One region of the Gardnerella sp. CCPDSM genome, then DNA from elsewhere that is predicted to be linked to it. Evidence: riboswitches for the same ligand, from Rfam matches in the RefSeq annotation. Region 1 holds a riboswitch; each other region holds the start of a gene.
The links. Region 1 has a riboswitch for thiamine pyrophosphate ahead of thiM (hydroxyethylthiazole kinase). Riboswitches for the same ligand answer to the same signal wherever they lie in the genome.
Positions count from the first base shown of each region.

Region 2: linked by a shared signal. The riboswitch ahead of ACTJLE_RS05165 (ABC transporter permease) and the one ahead of thiM (hydroxyethylthiazole kinase) in region 1 are both predicted to bind thiamine pyrophosphate.
Region 3: linked by a shared signal. The riboswitch ahead of thiC (phosphomethylpyrimidine synthase ThiC) and the one ahead of thiM (hydroxyethylthiazole kinase) in region 1 are both predicted to bind thiamine pyrophosphate.

Region 1 covers NZ_JBQEQO010000003.1:49,262-53,449, reverse strand. The annotation lists gene thiD (bifunctional hydroxymethylpyrimidine kinase/phosphomethylpyrimidine kinase) at 1-504, shown strand, start outside; gene thiM (hydroxyethylthiazole kinase) at 751-2,352, opposite strand; TPP riboswitch at 2,342-2,452, opposite strand; gene ACTJLE_RS02415 (hypothetical protein) at 2,695-3,513, shown strand; gene ACTJLE_RS02410 (PD-(D/E)XK nuclease family protein) at 3,594-4,188, shown strand, end outside.
Region 2 covers NZ_JBQEQO010000006.1:155,200-159,387, forward strand. The annotation lists gene ACTJLE_RS05160 (ABC transporter substrate-binding protein) at 1-950, opposite strand, end outside; gene ACTJLE_RS05165 (ABC transporter permease) at 979-1,806, opposite strand; TPP riboswitch at 1,796-1,911, opposite strand; gene eno (phosphopyruvate hydratase) at 2,060-3,355, shown strand; gene ACTJLE_RS05175 (L-lactate dehydrogenase) at 3,602-4,188, shown strand, end outside.
Region 3 covers NZ_JBQEQO010000002.1:247,246-251,433, reverse strand. The annotation lists gene ACTJLE_RS02195 (methionine ABC transporter ATP-binding protein) at 1-380, shown strand, start outside; gene ACTJLE_RS02190 (methionine ABC transporter permease) at 418-1,098, shown strand; TPP riboswitch at 1,234-1,342, shown strand; gene thiC (phosphomethylpyrimidine synthase ThiC) at 1,340-4,000, shown strand.

The DNA of each region.
Region 1 (4,188 bases):
GAGGCGAGTGCTGAAAATGCGATGCGCAAGTTTATAAGTTGCGTTGATGTTGTAACGCCAAACGTGCCGGAATTGGCGGCTTTGAGCGAATCGCCAGTTGCGGAAAACTTTGAGGAAGCTTGCAATCAGGCGCGCGAGTTAGCTGCAAAAAATAGCGTTGTTGTAATCGTAAAAGGTGGGCACTTAACCGGCGAAGACGTTGGAAATACTGCGGTTTTTCCGGACGGTGACGCGCGGCACGTGCCAAGCGAACGCGTTGAAACCAGCACAACTCACGGAACCGGCTGCTCGCTTTCTTCTGCGCTCGCTACGAAAATTGGGCTTGCTTTGCGCGAGGGGAAGAGTTTAAGCGATCACGATACTGTGATGCGCGCGCTTGAATGGTCAACGGCGTGGCTTCGCGAGGCGATTGCTGCCGGAAGCGTGTTGCACGTTGGGCGCGTAGGCGAGCGCGGCCACGGACCTGTAAACCACTCCGTGCGCATCCTTCAGCAAACTAAGTAATATTGGCGTGCTGTGATTTAGCGCGCGTTTGTGGACTTGGGTGGGGTGTAAGTCCACAAAAACGCGCATGTTTCCCCGTAAATGTGGACTTGGGTGGGGTGTAAGTCCACAAAAACGCGCATGTTTCCCCGTAAATGTGGACTTGGGTGGGGTGTAAGTCCACAAATGCGCGCATGTTTCCCCGAAAATGTGGACTTGGAGAGGCCGCAAGTCCACAAATGCGCTCGCACTACAAGTGCTCGATGCTTACTCAGTAATCACGCGCTTAAGCTCGCGCGCAACTTTCCCAGCATCCTCAGCGCACATAAGCGCCGACACAGTGCAAACTCCGTCAAGCTCAAGGCCGCGAATAGGGAACACTGTATTCTCGTGAATTCCGCCAATTGCCAACGTTTTTACGCCCATAGAGTGCGCAACTTTCGCAACTTCGTTCACTCCGTCAACTCCCAGCGGCGGCACGTCGTGCGCTTTCGTATGCGTTTCAAAAGCGGCACCGATGCCAATCACATCCGGCAGCGGAACGTCGTTTTCTTTGCACTCGCGGTAAGCTTTCTCCATCAAATCCGGGCGCGCGCAAGAAAGTCCAACCATCCACTCAGCCGGCATCGCCTTTCGCGCCTCAACAAACGGCGTATCCTTCTGTCCAACGTGCAAGTTGAAACCAAGCTGAGCCGCGCAATCAACATGATCGTCAATAAACACAGGCACATCGCCGTGGCCGGAATCAATAAGCGCGTGACGCAGCTTCTTCGCTTTGGCCGAAATCTCCGCGTCGTCGGAATACTTATCGCGCAATTGCACAACCGTAACTCCGCCTTCAATCGCCTCCACAGCCACTTCTTCTTCCGGGCGATTTCCCATTCGCGGATCCGTTACCAAATACAGCGTCCAATCCACAGGCTCCACCGTAAACTCAATATTCGTCAAACTAAACATGTCGTTTACGCTAAGAGTTGAAAGCGCGTCCATCCACAGCGTGCGGAATGTGCCGGGAGCTGTGGTTTGGCGAGCTGCCCAAGTTCCAGCGGCGGCTGCATGCACGTGCGCTGCGACGGTTGCAGCGAGCGGACGCTCCGGATTCGCGCCAACGTACGCTGCAACTATCGCGCCCAAAGCGCAACCGGTTCCGACTACCTTGGTCATAGCTTTGTGGCCGCCGGTTACGCGAGCTAAGCATCCGTGGCCGTAAATCGCGTCTTTTTCGCCGGAAATTGCCACTACAGATCCGTATTTTTTAGCTAATTCGCGAGCAGCTTGAAGCGCGTCGTTTACGTTATCGTGAGAATCTACGCCTTTTCCGTTGCTTTCTTTGCCTGCAAGCGCCATGATTTCGGAAGCGTTTGCGCGAATTACGGTAGGGTGGTGCTTAATAATTTCGTGTATGAAGCGCGCTCGAGGTGCGAGTGCTGGCACGCCGATTCCAACTGGGTCAAGCACCCACGGGGTATCGGCTTTTTCGCATCCTTCAACGGCGGCGCGCATGTACTCGGAAGTTTCAGGCTGATGGAACGTGCCGACGTTGATGAGCACGCCGGCGGCGATTTGCGCGAGTGCGTGCGCTTCTTCCGGGTCGGTTACCATAATTGGCGATGCACCGGCGGCGAGGAGCGCGTTGGCTGTGATGTCTTGCACGATTACGTTCGTAATGCAATGGGTGAGTGGTTGCTGCGTGCGCACGCGTTCGATGCATTGGCGCACGTCGTTTAGGAACATGCGGCGGCGCGCGCGTGCGGAGAAGCATGTGTCGATTTGCGTTGTTGCGTTTGTTGCGTTTGTGCAGTATTCGTTTGTGCAGTATTCGTTTGCTTCGTTGCGATTAGTTGTTTTTGCACTGCTGTCTGTTGTCATAATGTTTCCCTTCGCTAGCATTATCTAGATCAGGTCCTTACGGATTTAATCTCAGCGCCGTCCGCGATTTTGCGGCGATTGCGCACTCCGAACCATCCTTCGACTATATCTTTTGTTCGTGACTTACTTGCTTGTGCTGGTTACGTGCGTGCTACGTTCTAAGCTCGTGCTCCAAACGTGGGTAACTTGTCTCGTGTTTGTAGCGTTGCAGTGGCTTTGCATGTATCTACAAAAATCGCGCCGCATTTTTGCAACTTCTTCTACAGATTTTTGCTTGCGATTATGTAACTATAAGTATGGTAAAGAATAAGAGATTAACATAAGTTACGAAAGTGAGATAACATGGCAAACGATTCCATGCTCGAACAACAAACCACAGCCGCTGCAAATCCGCTCACAGCTCGCGAATACGCGGCGCGCACAGCAATTCGCGCAATCGCCATCGTCGCGTCCGTTTATGGAATGGCCGCTTCGTGGCAAGGCTGGATGACATTCACTTACTTTACGAATCTTTCTAATCTTACGATTTGCGTTGCTTTAGCAGGTTCACTTGCGCTTGATACAGTTGCGTTTATGCGCGCGCGCACTTCCGCAGCTTCCACCGCGCAGTCAGCTTCCACCGCAACCACTTCCACCGCATGGTTCGACTCAAAATCCAACGCTTGGTACATCTTCAAATTCATGATGACAATCGCCATCGCGGTCACTTTCACGCTTTACCTTTGCTTCCTCGCGCCTACAAACAAGCTCGGTTTCGTCGGCGCTTACCTTACTAACGGCTGCAGCAGTCTTTGCGTGCACGCAATCGCCCCGCTTCTTGCAATCGTTGATTTTGTGCTTTTTGATTACCGCTTCCGCTCTTCTCGCGCGCACATTTATTTCGCTACGATTCCGCCTCTTGCTTACGTTGCGTACGCTGCTATGCTTAGCGAGTTTGCGGGTGTGCGTTGGGGTGTTCACGCAATGCGCGCGCCTTACAATTTCCTTAATTATGGCGCTCCTGCCGGCTGGTTTGGTTTCGCGCCGCAAACTTTTAACGCCACTACTTTGGGCGTTGGCGTTGCGTATTTGCTGATTATTTTTACGCTGATTTTTATTGGCGTTGGCCGCGTATTTCTTGCGCTTAAGGATGCTCGTGCGCGCGCAATGTTGAAAGAATAGTGTTGATTATCGCTCCACTATTGTTGCGTTTTTGTGGTTGATTATCGCTCCACTATTGCCTCGTTGCTAGAATTGAGTGTATGAGTGAGCATACTGCATTACAATCGCTATTTGACGGCACTTTACGCAATTCTTCCGGAAACGCGACTTGCGCATTGCTTGTGTATGGTGCGCCAAATACTGGTAAAACGCAGTTTGCTGTGCGCGCCGCGATTGCTGGTTACAAGCGTTGGCCGCATAAAATCACCGCGATGGCTGTTCAAAACCGCACGCTGGCTGCGAATATTGACAATATTATTATTCGCTCTATTGGTGTAAGTGAGCAGTCTAGGCATGTTGGAACATTGGCGTCGCTTGCTTTCCGTATTATTTCCGCAAATTGCAAGTCGCAGAATTTGCCTTCGCCGAAGCTTCTTAACGGTGCTGAGCAGGATGCTCTTCTTCGCAATGTTGTGCGCGCACATATTGAGCATGTTATTCGCGGAGATAATGGCGATTGCGCAGTATGCTCACTTTTTGAAGAGTATTTTGGTACGTCTACTTGGGTTAATCCGTTGACTTGCGCTGGCGAGTTAAATGCTTCCGCCGTTTCCGCCGCTTCCGCCAATTCTTCCAACATTAGCAACGCTTTTATGCATCAATTGCGAGATATGCTTGCGCGCTTAGATGAACTAG
Region 2 (4,188 bases), on a different contig from region 1:
AAACCATACTTAACGTATTCTTTGGCTTGAACCTTCATCATTTCCAAGCCCTTAGCGTCGATTGGTCGAATTGTTGGATTATCAAACTTTTCAATCTGCTTAATAATCGTGTCAGATGCACCAAGCTGCTTATAAGCGTTGCCAATAACATTCTTTTCCTTGTGAGACTTCTTTGCTTCGCGCACAAGAGCCTTGTACATTTTCTTCACAAGTTCAGGATGCTTCTTAGCAAAGCTCCTAGAAACAATATGAATAGTAACGTTCATATTGCCATACTTCTTAGCGTTTACAAGCAACTTAGAACCAGGAGTTGTCATAGCCGCAGCAAGATTCTGGTCGAACGAAGAAATTGCGTCAATCTGTCCAGAAGAGAAAGCAGCCTGGAAGTTTCGAGGATTCATCTCAACTTTTTGAACTTTAGATACGTCTAAACCGCTTTTATCGAAAGCGCGATGAAGCATGTAGTCGCCGGTGTCGCCATTGTGAATAATAGCAACTTTCTTTCCGTACAAGTCTTTTAATGTTTTTACGCCGCTTTTTGCGGAAGCTACAATTCCTTGAGAATCGCCATTATAATATTCGAGTGCAAAAGCAACCCAAGGCTGTCCTTCTGCAATAAGATCAATAAAACGTCCGGTTCCTGTAGTTGTTGCGTCTGCGCTACCGCTCATTACTGCAGTAAGACCATCAACTGGAGTGTAAGGACCAGTATAAGTAACCTTAGATTTTCCAAACTCTTCTTGAAGGAACTTTTCATTTTTCAAAGTAGTTAAATAATTTGCTGTAGAAAGGTAAGCAACACGCATTGTGCCAGTATCTTCCTTTGCAGAAGATGCGCTACCTTGAGATTTTTGAGCACTGCCGCACGAAGCGAGCGCAACAGCCGTGCAAAGCACACATAATGAAGCAATTACGCGCTTAGTTGCACTTTTCATTTTGAAATTAACCATAATTGGCTCCTTTGTTTTGTGTTTATTTTTAGGAGATTCTTCGTTCCGGCATTAGTAAGTATTCAAATATGTTTGCCGTAATTTCTGATCCGAGGCCGGCAATTGCGTACATAATTATGCAAGCCATCATTTGATCTGGTCTAAAGAATTGTTGAGCTCTAGAAAGAATGTATCCGATTCCAATAGAAGAATTAACTGTTTCGCAAGTAACTAACGCAACCCATGCAACGGAAATCGAAAAGCGTAATCCAGTCATAAAATTAGCAAGAGTTCCGCGCATAAAAATAGTTGTAAAAACAGTAGATTTTTTAATATGATACGCTTTCGCAAGTTCAATAAGACGAGTATCAATATTCCTTACGCCATCGCGAATATTGACATACATTGGACCAAAAACGCCTATTGCAATAAGCATAATCTTCATAAGCTCATCAACGCCTAGGAAAATAATAAGAAGCGGAGCTAAAGCTGGGAATGGTATTGACCTAAGCATGTGGCTTGGCTTGTTTATTATTGTTTCGCCTATTGCGCTTCCGCCTGAAAGTATTCCTGCAGGAAGTGCGAACGCAATTCCTAAAACAAGTCCTGCAACAACTCTAAAAATGCTTATTGCAAGCGACGGCCACAATATGCCCTCATTATGCAAATCAACAAAAGCTTTTATAACTTCAAGCGGGGAAGGTAAAGCGCGGTCTTCAACAGGTCCAAGCGTAACAAGGAACCAAAGAAAGACTATAACTATCGTAGAAATCCAAGCTTTAAGAGATTTGAGCGATTTAAATGACTTCTTGTTAGCATTAGAGAATTTACGCTCGGTGCTTGGCGCCGTCTTATGCTCGCGAAAATGGCTATCCATACGACATCCCTTCGATAGTACTAGCTATATCAGGTTCGACGGGTATGTTCTCAGCAATATTCGCAATTTTTATGAATGCGCAAAGTTGCACCCCGTGTCAGTTCGCTATTATGTCTTATGGGCATGGACAAACATCTAAACTCGCGACACTGTGAACGTTCACGGCATAAATGCTGGTAAATACAATGTAACGTCCATAAAACGCACTAATCTTGGAAGAGTCATCACAACCCATAGGTATAAAGGAGTAGTTGTGGCAGCTATTGAAAGCGTATATGCACGCGAAATTTTGGATTCTCGTGGAAATCCTACTGTTCAGGTTTATTTGGAAACCGAAGATGGCGCTCAGGGCATTGGTTTAGTGCCTTCCGGTGCTTCTACTGGTGAAGCTGAAGCTTGGGAACGTCGCGATGGCGACAAGTCTCGTTATCAGGGCAAGGGTACTTTGGAAGCTGTTAAGGCTGTTAACGAAGTAATCGCTCCTAAGGTTATTGGCATGGATGCCACTGATCAGCGCGCTCTTGATGAGACCATGATTGAGCTTGATGGCACGCCAAATAAGGGCAAGCTTGGCGCAAACGCTATTCTTGGTGTTTCCCTTGCTGCTCTCTACGCAGCAGCTGAGTCCGCTCAGCTTCCTTTGTACCGCTACATTGGCGGCACAAATGGTCACATTCTTCCAGTTCCAAACATGAACATCATGAACGGTGGTGCTCACGCTGACTTCGCAACCGATATTCAGGAATACATGATTTCTCCTTACGGTTTTGCAACCTATAGCGATGCTTTGCGCGCTGGTGTTGAGGTTTATCACACCTTGAAGAATGTTTTGAAGAAGGAAGGCTTGGCAACTGGTCTTGGCGACGAAGGTGGCTTCGCTCCAAAGATGAAGTCCAATGAGGATTCCTTGAAGTACATCATGGATGCAATCGAAGCTGCAGGCTATGAGCCAGGCAAGCAGATTGGTATTTCTCTTGACGTTGCTTCTTCTGAGTTCTACAACAAGGAAACTGGTAAGTATCGTTTCGATGGCGAAGAGCGCGAATCTGCTTACATGCTTGATTACTATGAGAAGCTCATCAACGAGTATCCAATTGTTTCTATTGAAGATCCATTCCAGGAAGAAGGCTGGGACGATTGGGCAGAGATTACCAAGCGTCTTGGTGATCGCTTGCAGTTCGTTGGTGATGATTTGCTCGTCACCAATCCAAAGCGTTTGGCTAAGGGTATTGAGCTTGGTGCAGCTAACTCCTTGCTCGTGAAGTTGAACCAGATTGGTTCCGTAACTGAAACCCTCGATGCTATTGAGCTTGCAACCAAGAATGGCTTCACTTCCATGGTTTCTCACCGTTCTGGTGAAACCCCAGATACCACCATTTCTGATCTTGCTGTTGCTAAGAACACCGGCCAGATCAAGACTGGTGCTCCTGCTCGTGGCGAGCGTATTGCTAAGTACAACCGCTTGCTTGAGATTGAGGAAGAGCTTGGTTCTACCGCTCAGTATGCTGGTTACAGCGCATTTAAGGCTTGCAAGAAGTACATGAAGTAACTTTTTACGTAAAGTAATTTTTACGTAAAGTAACTTTTACGTAAAGTAACTTTTTATGTAAAGTTGACTTTTGTAATTTCTTAAGTCTGTAATATTTTACGGTCAGTCGCGTTTGCGGCTGGCCGTTTTTTATAAATAATTTTAAAAAATCAAAAAAATGCAGAAAATTTTCTTGAATTGACTTTTATTCTCATCTCAATAGTGCTATTTTTGTGAGAAACTCAAAACGGAAGGAGATATTTCATTATGAGAAAAGTAGCAGTTATCGGCATGGGAAATGTTGGAGCAGCAGTTGCTCATCAGATTGTTGTTGGCGGCCATGCTGACGAGTTGTACCTGTACGACGCGAACGAAGCCAAAGTTAAGGCTGATGCATTGGATTTTGAAGATTCAATGGATAATGTTCCTTTTAATGTAAATATCACAGTTAACGATTACGATGCTTTGAAAGATGTGGAAGTTATTGTAAGCGCTTTGGGTAATATTAAGATTCTAGACGTTCCAAATCCTGATCGCTTCGCAGAGCTTAATCATAACCGCGTTCAAGTTGCAGAAGTTGGCGCAAAAATCAAAGCTTCCGGCTTCCACGGTGTTTTAGTTGATATCACAAATCCTTGCGATGCTATTTGCCAGCTTTACAAGGAAGCTACCGGACTTCCTTACGAAAAGATTATTGGCACTGGTACTTTGCTTGATTCTGCGCGTTTGCATCGTGCAGTTGGTAAGTTCTTCGGCGTGCATCCAAAGGCAGTTAAGGGCTACAGCTTGGGTGAGCATGGCGATTCGCAGTTCGTTGCATGGTCTACAGTTAAGGTTCTTGAACAGCCTATTAC
Region 3 (4,188 bases), on a different contig from region 1:
GCTACCCTAGCCAGCTTTCTGGCGGCCAGCAGCAGCGCGTAGCAATCGCTCGAGCCTTGGCAAATAATCCGTCGATTATGCTTTGCGACGAAGCTACAAGCGCGCTCGACTCTACTACAACCGCGCAAATCCTTGATTTACTGCGCCGAATTAACCGCGAGCTTAACGTAACGCTTGTTATTATTACGCACTCGTTGGCAGTTGCTAGAAATATTTGCGACCGTGTGGCAATGATTGACGGCGGGCATATTGTGGAATTAGGCGACACAACAACCTTATTTGCAAATCCACAAAGCAATATTTTGCGAACTCTAATTGCAGACGAAAAGCAAGAAAATCATCGTAAAAAGCCTGCATCTAATACGTCTAATACGCTTTAATACGCTTTAATACGCTTACGAACGAGGTAAAATAACAATGATAGAATCTGCAACACAATTTTTAAGCGAATACGGCGATCTGCTTACTGAAGGCATAATTGACACTTTAGTTATGACTTCAGTAGCAACGCTTTTGGCGTATGTTATTGGCCTTCCTATTGGCGTATTGCTTATTACTTCCGACAAAAAAGGCATTTGCCCAAACGCGCCAATTAATGCGATTCTTGGGGGGATTGTTAATATTGTGCGATCGGTGCCGTTTATTATTTTGCTGGTTGCGTTAATTCCATTCACGCGCTTGATTGTTGGCACGTCTCTTGGAGTTCCGGGTGCTATTGTGCCGCTGGTTGTTACAGCAGCACCGTTTGTGGCGCGAATTGTTGAGCAGTCTTTGGCAGAAGTTGACGGAAGTTTAATTGAAGCTGCGCAAAGTTTCGGCGCAAGTAAATTGCAAATCGTTTACAAAGTGCTGCTTTGGGAAGCGTTACCTTCGCTAATTCGCGGAGCTGCTCTTACGTTTATTACGCTTTTTGGATTCTCCGCAATGGCTGGAACAGTTGGTGCCGGCGGTCTTGGTGATATTGCAATACGCTACGGCTATCAGCGCTACCAGTACGATGTTATGGCTGTTGCAGTGGTGCTGTGCATTATTCTTGTGCAAATCGTGCAAACTTTGGGAGATGTTATTTCTCGCGCTATTAATCATCACGAGAGGTAATAGCAAGCGTAATAGCAATCGGCAATAGAAAGAGTTGATTGCAAGATAGCAAGAGTTGATTGCAAGCGTTATAAGAAAATCGCAACATACCTACGCTAATAAAGGCCACATAATCGTGTAAACTGGCTGATAATTCGACATTTGCGGGGGTGCTTTCTTTTTAGAAGGCTGAGATAGGCGTAGCGAACCTGACCCTTAGAACCTGTTTAGTTAATACAACGTAGGGAGCAACGATTTTAGTATGACATCGAATTATCCATACGCCTCGATGCGAGACCAATTCAATTTAAACGCCTGCTTTATTGCAGACCCACAAGCTTGTAATAATCGTCCACTTACAGATATTGTTGACGACGCTTTGCGCGCCGGAGCAACATTAATACGTCTTCATTGCAATGACGAAAGCGCGAAGGAAATCACAACAATCGCGCGCGATATTGCGCAAATTATTGAAGATAACAATAAGTGCGATTCTGTAACTTTTGTTATTGACGAGCGAGTTGACGTTGCTTGGCAGGCTCGCAACCAAAGCATTAAAGTTGACGGCATTCATTTAGCACAAAGCGACATGGAACCTAGGGAGGCGCGAGCACTTCTTGGCGAAGACGCTGTTATTGGCTTGTCGGTTGAAACTGAAAGCTTGGTTAAGGTTATTAACGAGCTTCCGGATGGTTGCATTGACTACATTTGCGTAACTGCAATGCACAATCCTGAAGAAGGCAGCGAAAACACTACTGCCGCTTACGAATTGGAAGCAAATCACACAACGTTGGACGAAGCAAAAATTAATACTATTTGCTCCGCAAGTGATTTCCCAGTTTTAGTTGGCGGAAGAACTGAGCTTGAAGATGTTGACGTTATTGCGCGCACTAAAGCTGCCGGCTTCTTTGTTGCTCAAGCTTTGTACGCTTCCGAAACTCCAGAATCAACTATGCGCGAGTTTGTTGAGCATTGGAAAGCTGTGCGAGGCGAAGAAAAGCACGGTTATGCTAAGCGCGTAATCGTCGCCGAAAATTCCGACGCAAATTCTTCACAAAAACCTGAAGAAAAGAAACCAACTTTTATTAATGCGAAAGAAGCAAAGGATGCTGCGAAGTTAGCTAAGCAGCAGCGCGTCGATATTGCAGCTCGCGGATGCACTCAGCGAGACAAGGCGCATATTCGCAAAACCACTCCTGTTCATTTTGAATACGAGTACGGTTCTTACGATTTGGAAGTTCCGTATACGGAAATTAAGCTTTCGGATACTCCGGGCGTTGGCCCTAACCCGCCTTTTAAGGACTACAATACTGAAGGTCCAAAGTGCGATCCTAAAGAGGGCTTGGCTCCTCTTCGCCTTGACTGGATTCGTGACCGCGGCGACGTTGTGGAATATGAGGGTCGCAGGCGCAATCTTCAAGACGACGGCAAGCGCGCAATTAAGCGCGGCAAGGCTTCTAAGGAATGGCGCGGACGCACGCATAAGCCAATGAAGGGCGCGGATCATCCGATTACGCAAATGTGGTACGCTCGCCACGGAATCGTAACTCCAGAAATGCAATACGTTGCAACGCGCGAAAATTGCGACGTGGAGCTGGTACGTTCCGAAGTCGCGGCCGGACGCGCTGTAATTCCTTGCAATATTAATCACCCTGAAGCAGAACCGATGATTATTGGCTCGCGCTTCTTAACTAAACTCAACGCAAACATGGGCAATTCTGCCGTAACGTCTTCAATTGACGAAGAAGTAGAAAAGCTTACGTGGGCCACAAAGTGGGGCGCGGATACCGTTATGGATCTTTCCACAGGTAACGATATTCACACCACTCGCGAATGGATTTTGCGCAACTCCCCTGTGCCAATCGGAACCGTGCCAATGTACCAGGCTTTGGAAAAGGTTGAGGATGACGCTTCTAAGCTCAGCTGGGAGCTGTTCCGAGACACGGTTATTGAGCAGTGCGAGCAGGGCGTTGACTACATGACTATTCACGCTGGCGTGCTTCTTCGCTACGTGCCGCTTACAGCAAACCGCGTAACCGGTATTGTGTCGCGCGGCGGCTCGATTATGGCTGAATGGTGCTTGCAGCATCATCAAGAAAGCTTCCTTTACACGCACTTTGAAGAATTGTGCGAGATTTTTGCAAAGTACGATGTTGCGTTCTCCTTGGGCGACGGTTTGCGTCCAGGTAGCTTGGCTGACGCTAACGATGCGGCTCAGCTTTCCGAGCTTATGACGCTTGGCGAGCTTACAAAGATTGCTTGGCAGCATGACGTGCAAGTGATGATTGAAGGCCCTGGCCACGTGCCATTCGACACTGTGCGTATGAATATTGAAATGGAGAAGGCGATTTGCCAGAACGCTCCATTCTATACGCTTGGTCCTTTGACTACCGATACTGCCCCGGGCTATGATCACATTACTTCCGCAATTGGCGGCGTGGAGATTGCGCGCTACGGCACTGCAATGCTTTGCTACGTAACGCCTAAGGAACATTTGGGATTGCCAAACAAGGACGACGTGAAGCAAGGCGTTATTGCATACAAGATTGCTTGCCACGCGGCGGATCTTGCGAAGCATCATCCGCATGCTATGGATCGCGACAACGCTATTAGTAAGGCGCGATTCGAGTTCCGCTGGTTGGATCAGTTCAACTTAAGCTACGATCCGGATACTGCAATCGCATTCCACGACGAAACGCTTCCTGCAGAGCCTGCAAAAATGGCGCACTTCTGCTCGATGTGCGGACCAAAGTTCTGCTCGATGGCTATTTCGCAAAATATTCGTAAGCGCTTTGGCGGTGCCGCTCAGCAGGAGCAGCTTGTTGAAGAGGCGCGCAGTCAGGCGATTGCCGACGGTATGAAAGAGATGAGCAAGAAGTTCCAAGAATCTGGCTCGTCGCTGTACCAAAGCGTGAAAGCGTAGGTGGTTGCGTAGCGTAGGTGATTGCGTAGCGTATGTGATTTCGCGTTACTTTGCGTAAGTGCTTGCGTAGCGTAAGTGCGAAGTAACGCAATCACGCAATCGCGAAGTAGCTCAATCACTAAATCACGCAATCGCAAAATAACGCAATCGCGATTTAGTAAATAATACTTGCAACGAATAATAATTGA